2 regions of the Paenibacillus sp. FSL H8-0332 genome follow, and region 2 is predicted to be linked to the other one. Evidence: a T-box and tRNA genes for the amino acid it is inferred to sense, from the RefSeq annotation. Region 2 holds a T-box; the other holds one or more tRNA genes.
The links. The T-box of region 2 lies ahead of argS (arginine--tRNA ligase). A T-box ahead of a tRNA ligase gene usually reads a tRNA of that ligase, here a tRNA-Arg.
Positions count from the first base shown of each region.

Region 1 (3,398 bases), 170 kb from region 2:
CAATTGACGAAGACTTCATGCTCTGCCGCCAATTCTTCCATTTCTACTGTATCTCCAGCCTGCCGCCCTGGTGCAGCCAAGCGCAACAGCACCATTTCTTCAGTAAAAAACGGTTGAACAGTAACGCTAGGCGATACGATTTCCCGTACCACAAACGCCACATCCATCTCACGCCGCTCAATACTATCAAAAGCCTCCTGAGTATGCTGCGTACGAATCTGCAGCCGGATGGACGGGGTATGCTGATTTAGCATTCTATATACCGGAGGCAAGACAAAGTGGCTTATACTTTCCGCAGCGCTTATGGCCAGACTTAACTGCGAACCGTTAGCCTTTAAGATTTGTGTCTCCCTCCAGAGCGCCTCCCATCTTTCCGCAATGCTGAAAAGGTTCTCCCCGTTTGGAGTCAGACTGATTTTGGGTGCCCCCTTTCTTCGCTCAACCAACAGGCCGCCCATTTCCTGCTCCAACGTCTTTAACCGGTAGCTTACCGTAGCTTGTGACAGGTGCAGCAGTTCGGCCGCTTTACTGATACTCCCCGTCCGTACGATAGCTAGAAACGCTTCAATCCCAGGAAAATACATCGAATACCACCTCAATATATAGAAAATATTAATATAGTTCTCAAAATATTTGCGTTTTACAACATTATTCGTTATGTCTAAAATTATCATTAACACAGACAAGGGGTCAAATAGTCCAGGTTATGAAAAGGTGGTTTAACCATGAAGATTCTCATCGTTGGTCATTTTAACGAGACCGCACAATCAAAGATTACAAGGTATTTTCCGCAAAACTGGAATGTTGTCATTGTCCCGCCCGGACAAGAAATGCTGCATCATATTGAAGATTGCCAGGTCCTCATCCCTGAGCATATCAAAGTGGACCCTAGCCTGCTTGCTACCGCCCAAAAATTAAAATTGGTACAGACCGGTGCAGGTTATGATAATGTCGATATCCCTGCCTGTACACAGCTCGGCATTTGGGTGGCCAATGCAGCAGGAGTGAATGCACATGCCGTGGCCGAACACGTAATGGCACTAATGCTGTCCTATTATAAAAACATACCGTTTCTTGATCATTTCATGAAATCCAGGATGGATGAACATGACTTAGAGTATACAGGGAGTGAATTAGAGGGCAAAACCATTGGGATTATCGGGCTCGGTGCTATCGGAAAAAAAGTAGCTGCGTTTTGCAGGGTTTTTGATATGACTGTGCTGGCTTCTGCGAGAAAGACAGTGGTACAGGCTGACGATTTGGTGACAATGACGGATCTCGATACTCTTCTAAGTACATCGGATATAGTCAGTGTACATGTACCCTTGACTGAGCAGACCGAGCACCTGATCAACCAAGAAGTGTTCAAAAAAATGAAGAATACCGCCCTTTTTATCAATACAGCCCGCGGGGGGATTGTCAACGAAAGAGACTTGATAGATGCCTTAAAAACTGGGGAACTTTCCGGCGCCTGCCTGGATGTGTATGAATCCGAACCGCTTCCTATAGACAGTGAGCTCCGCACTCTGAGTAATGTGATCCTTACTCCCCATACCGCCGGAATGCCCGATGGCCGGAAATTCCACAAAAAAAGATACGATTTCTTTATAGATAATATAAAACGTGTACAAAACGGGAAAGCGCCTGTGAGCAGGCTCAATCAGTTATTATAGTTACGGTGCAATAAAAAAGGCTTATGACATTGTACAATGTCATAAGCCTTTTTTTAGTACCGGCGAGAGGACTCGAACCTCCACGGTTTCCCACTCGATTTTGAGTCGAGCGCGTCTGCCATTCCGCCACGCCGGCATATTATACGTATATATCCGCTAAGGATAATTAAATTTTAGATAGAGAAGCAATTAAAGTATGTTATGAAGTTAAAAATGGTGCGCCCTGAGAGATTCGAACTCCCGGCCTTTTGATTCGTAGTCAAACGCTCTATCCAGCTGAGCTAAGGGCGCAAAATATGGAGCGGACGACGGGAATCGAACCCGCGACCCTCGCCTTGGCAAGGCGATGCTCTACCGCTGAGCCACGTCCGCACACGGTATGTATTCAAATGCTTTGATAAAAATGGCGGAACCGACGGGATTCGAACCCGCGATCTCCTGCGTGACAGGCAGGCATGTTAGGCCAACTACACCACGGTTCCAAATATTGCGGGGGCAGGATTTGAACCTGCGGCCTTCGGGTTATGAGCCCGACGAGCTACCGGGCTGCTCCACCCCGCGTCAGTTATAAAATATTCTCTTCTGGCTTGCAAAGTCTGCATGGTGGAGGCTGAGGGGTTCGAACCCCCGACCCTCTGCTTGTAAGGCAGATGCTCTCCCAGCTGAGCTAAGCCTCCATCGAAGAAGCAACTTAATGATCATAACACATTTTTACGAGATGTACAACCATTAATTTATCAAACAAAAAAGTTGGTGACTCGTATGGGATTCGAACCCATGTTACCTCCGTGAAAGGGAGGTGTCTTAACCCCTTGACCAACGAGCCAGATGAACGAACAATCTTTCGACAACAAAAGGTATTATATCAAATAAAATAGAATAATACAATAGAAATAGAAATAGAAATATTCTATTATATGTTCAGTATCTACATCAAACGCGAAGAGCTCGCTCTTAAGCCCTCTAAGACATCTCTCTATCTGTTGGGCGGCCCAGGAGTCCTGCCTTCACCACGGCTCCCCAGTCTCCTGTGTAGGGTCTCAGAGGAAGCAGACAAGGTGAAATGACGGACATCTCTTCTTTCACTTCTCAGTCTGCCCACGATCTCTATGAAATACATCAGCAATAGCACAACAAAAAACCACCGTTGATAATCAACAGTGGTCTTAAGTGCTTGGCAACGTCCTACTCTCCCAGGACCCTTCGGTCCAAGTACCATCGGCGCTGGAGGGCTTAACGGTCGTGTTCGGGATGGGTACGTGTGGAACCCCTCCGCTATCGCCACCAAACATGATTTTTGCGCTGCGTTGACATCCGTGAGATCACTCCCGCAAAATATCAATCCTCAGAAAGGACATGCAGCTTAAAATCTTTCAGGAATTTGATTCCTGAAAACTGAATCCGAAATGAATCTGCGTGTTAGAAATTTGGATAAGCCCTCGACCGATTAGTATTGGTCAGCTCCATGCATTGCTGCACTTCCACCTCCAACCTATCTACCTCGTCGTCTTCAAGGGGTCTTACATACTGGGAAATCTCATCTTGAGGGGGGCTTCACGCTTAGATGCTTTCAGCGCTTATCCCGTCCGTACGTAGCTACTCAGCCATGCTCCTGGCGGAACAACTGATGCACCAGCGGTACGTCCATCCCGGTCCTCTCGTACTAAGGACAGCTCCTCTCAAATTTCCTGCGCCCACGACAGATAGGGACCGAACTGTCTCACG
Region 1 covers NZ_CP150145.1:5,546,784-5,550,181, forward strand. Annotated here, with positions in the region: gene NST43_RS23900 (LysR family transcriptional regulator) at 1-584, opposite strand, end outside; gene NST43_RS23905 (NAD(P)-dependent oxidoreductase) at 726-1,673, shown strand; tRNA gene NST43_RS23910 (tRNA-Leu) at 1,731-1,809, opposite strand; tRNA gene NST43_RS23915 (tRNA-Arg) at 1,888-1,964, opposite strand; tRNA gene NST43_RS23920 (tRNA-Gly) at 1,971-2,045, opposite strand; tRNA gene NST43_RS23925 (tRNA-Asp) at 2,078-2,155, opposite strand; tRNA gene NST43_RS23930 (tRNA-Met) at 2,161-2,234, opposite strand; tRNA gene NST43_RS23935 (tRNA-Val) at 2,275-2,350, opposite strand; tRNA gene NST43_RS23940 (tRNA-Glu) at 2,425-2,499, opposite strand; rRNA gene rrf (5S ribosomal RNA) at 2,846-2,962, opposite strand; rRNA gene NST43_RS23950 (23S ribosomal RNA) at 3,101-3,398, opposite strand, start outside.
Region 1: it has a tRNA-Arg gene. The T-box ahead of argS (arginine--tRNA ligase) is inferred to sense a tRNA for this amino acid. The anticodon was not compared.

Region 2 (3,398 bases):
CCGTTCTCACTCCCGCCGCTCTCGCCCCCGCCACCCGCCGCAGCGGCCTTACTAAGCACGCGCTGCGCCCGGGCGTAGGCGTACATCAGGTAGACGCCGGTGTTGCCGGAGATTTCCATTGCCTGCTTGAAGTCGAACACAATCTCGGTGCCCAGATTGAAGCGCAGCAGGTAGTAACGGATGGCAGCGGTGGCGATGAGCCGGCTGGACAGGCCGTTTTTGTCCGAACGGGTGGATTCAATCATGTCTTCCATGAGCCGCACGAGCTCGGTTACCTTAATGCCGACTCCCTGGCGCCCGGACATGGCGTAGGAGCTTTTGCCGCTGGAGGTATCAATGCCCAGCCCTGCCGCAGAAGCGGGACTCAGCGAGACCACCCCATAGCTGACATGATGCAGCGCGTCTGCCTGCACACCGAATGCCAGTGCCTTGAGCGCCTGCTTGACCATCAGCTGCGGATATTCCTGCCGGTAATCGATGACGTTCACGACCTGGTCCGCCCGTCCAAAAGGAAGAGCCTGTCCGCTCAAGCCGGTCGTCCACAGTCCGCTCTGAAATTCGCTGTAGCTGAAGTCCTTCTCCAGCAGTCCGAACTTCCACAGATGATAGGCAATGTCCTTGGCGGTATAGGTCAGAATTCCGTTCGAGCGCACCAGCACCTTATCCTTCTGATGCTCCTCCTGCGTGTCCGGTGCGGTGTCGTCAGCAGGTTGCTTCAGAATCCAGCAGCCTGCCAGCTTGCCTTCCGTCTCCTGCACGAAAATCTCCGTCTGCGACAGCAGCTCGAATGCCGAGGACCAGAAGCCCTCCTTCAGAATGCTGCTCTCCCACACCAGCAGATCGTAGTCAATGCCGAACCCCCGCATCTCCTCTACATGCTCTTTCACGATCTGCCCGGCGACGAGGTTGCCAATCCAGGCGGTATTGCCATGGCCCTCCTCCAGCGCATGAAGAATCTCGGTCCGCTTCTGCACCATCTCGGGCTGCTGCGCGTACGTTTTGTTAATCTCGGCATAGATGTCCCAGCAATAGTCCCCGAACCGGACATGGGCTCCCGCCAGCGGAACATTCAGCAGACCTGCTACGGTATCTGCCAGCTGATTGCCGAGATCATCCACATAGTTGTGCACCTCAACGGTATGGCCGGTCGCCCGCAGTACTCTCACCAGCGCATCCCCGATACAGGAGTTTCTCAGGTGGCCGATGTGCAGGCTTTTATTCGGGTTGACGGAAGTATGCTCGACAATCACCTTCAACCCCTCAGCACCCTTAGGCAGCGCGAAATTCCCCTTCGCCCGTGCCCAGGCCTCCCAATCCAGATACATATTAATAAACCCCGGCCCGGCCACCTCGGTTCTCAGCACCAGTCCGTGAACAGAGCCCGAAGCTTCGAGCTCGGCAACGATCAGCCCGGCGATAGCCAGTGGAGCTTTGCGCAAGGGGCGGGCGAGCTGCATGGCGATATTGCTGGAATAATCCCCGTGGTCAGCACTCGCCGGCTGCTCCAGGTCAACATTTACTTCTGCGATGGCGGGCACGCCCAGGGTTAACGCGATTGTGTGAACAGACTGCTTCAGACTTTCTTGGATAAGCTCACTTAGCATTGGCATGAATAACAACCTCCTGAATAAAATAACGACAAAAAAAGCCTTCATCTCCTAAGAGACGAGGCTTGTGCGCTCGCGGTACCACTCTCGTTGCTGAGCCTGACGGTTCAACCACCTTACAGGTTAACGGTCCTCGGCCGGGACTTCCTACTCTAAGGTTCAGAAGTCCATCTCACGGGTGCGCTTCATGGTTCTAATCTGTACCGGCTTCCACTTTCCCGGCTCGCTGGGGACTAGATATAAGACCATTACTCTCCCGGTCATCGATTTAATATGGATTTGTATCAGTATAGCGAATTTCTGGAAGAAAGCAAGAGCAGATTAGCGTGCAGCAGGAGTCCTCCGGTTAAGAATTACACATCACCAGGCGCCCCTGTCAGATTCTTGATGTCCGTTGAACCGTAAATCAGCAGCATAATTACAATGACCAGCAGGAGTCCGCCGGCAAATCCTTCTCCGTCAAAACTGTCCACAGCCCCGTCCCTCACTTTCACTTCCGTATGTGTTCAGGTGTTTTCGGCTTTCTTTTTCAAAGCGGTCATGATCTCGTTCAGCGTCAGGCTGCTGTTGTCATCGAGGAAGCTGACCAGCTTATCGACGTTGTCACTGCTTAGCTCGCTTAAGGTTTTATATTTGCCGACCAGACTGACGAACATCGACGCGTCCGTGTACATCTGGATAGAGTCTACTTTCAGCTTGCCGGTCAACAGAAGGGCAGCTACGGCAAATTCAAGCCCTTTTGGCGTTTGGGTTTTGGAGCTGGGCGGCGTTTTTTTGGCGGCGGGCTTCTTTCCTTTTCCTGGAGGGGGCATGGGAGTCCCTTCTTCCGTTCGGCGTTCGTCTGCAGAAAGCGCGGCCCATGGGCAGTCTTTCCTTATTCAAAGGATATGCGTGCCTGCGGTCATTGGTGATTAGGCTCAGGCCTGTGTCCACACCGTTATAGGAAAGTCCGAATATGAATATATCGTACTTTGACACTAGAACTTCAAGGGAGGACGATACAGGATGGCGATTTTATCAACAGGACCGATAGAGAACAATGCCGTTTCGGGAGTCAGACCTACGCAGACGGTGACGGTAAGAATAGTGAAGCGGAGTGCCCCGGGCAGCGCTACTATTAGTATTCAAGGGTATGTGCTGGGCACCACCAGAACGCTGTATGTCAGTGAGGTGATTGAGGTTGCTTCGAATCAAGTGGTAACCCGGGATTTTTTTGCCGATCTGAATGCCTATGAATTTGTGTTCATCACTGGAGAAGTAGACGAAGATGAGCTCGGAATATCCGTGTGGGGCAAGACATCAACCGGCCAGCTGGTGAATGCACACCGTGTAGTGACGCATGAGAAATTAAGCTCAGACGTGTAGAGGGTTAGGGTATTATTCTGGACTTGCCAGTTGTAAAATGAAACAGGGACCTTTCAGAGCTACTCGCTCAGAAGGTCCCTGTTTAGATTTGCTAGAGCAGAGGGGGGCTACACCAGGTTGTTCAACTCAGATGGAGAGGATCTCACGGATATCCTGCTCGCTCAGGCTCGACAACGCCTCCTGCCCCGGCTGGATCACCTCGTCAATCAGGTTTTTCTTTTTCTGCTGCAGCTCGTACATTTTATCCTCCACCGTACCCTGGGCTACCAGGCGGATGACCTGGACGATCTTTTTCTGCCCGATCCGGTGGGCGCGGTCGGCGGCCTGCTGTTCAACCGCAGGGTTCCACCACAGGTCATAGAGAATGACCGTGTCAGCGCCGGTCAGGTTGAGGCCGGTGCCGCCTGCCTTCAGCGAGATCAGGAA
Region 2 covers NZ_CP150145.1:5,714,560-5,717,957, reverse strand. Annotated here, with positions in the region: gene argS (arginine--tRNA ligase) at 1-1,604, opposite strand, end outside; T-box leader at 1,659-1,880, opposite strand; gene NST43_RS24640 (hypothetical protein) at 2,114-2,419, opposite strand; gene NST43_RS24635 (hypothetical protein) at 2,613-2,972, shown strand; gene NST43_RS24630 (SNF2 helicase associated domain-containing protein) at 3,099-3,398, opposite strand, start outside.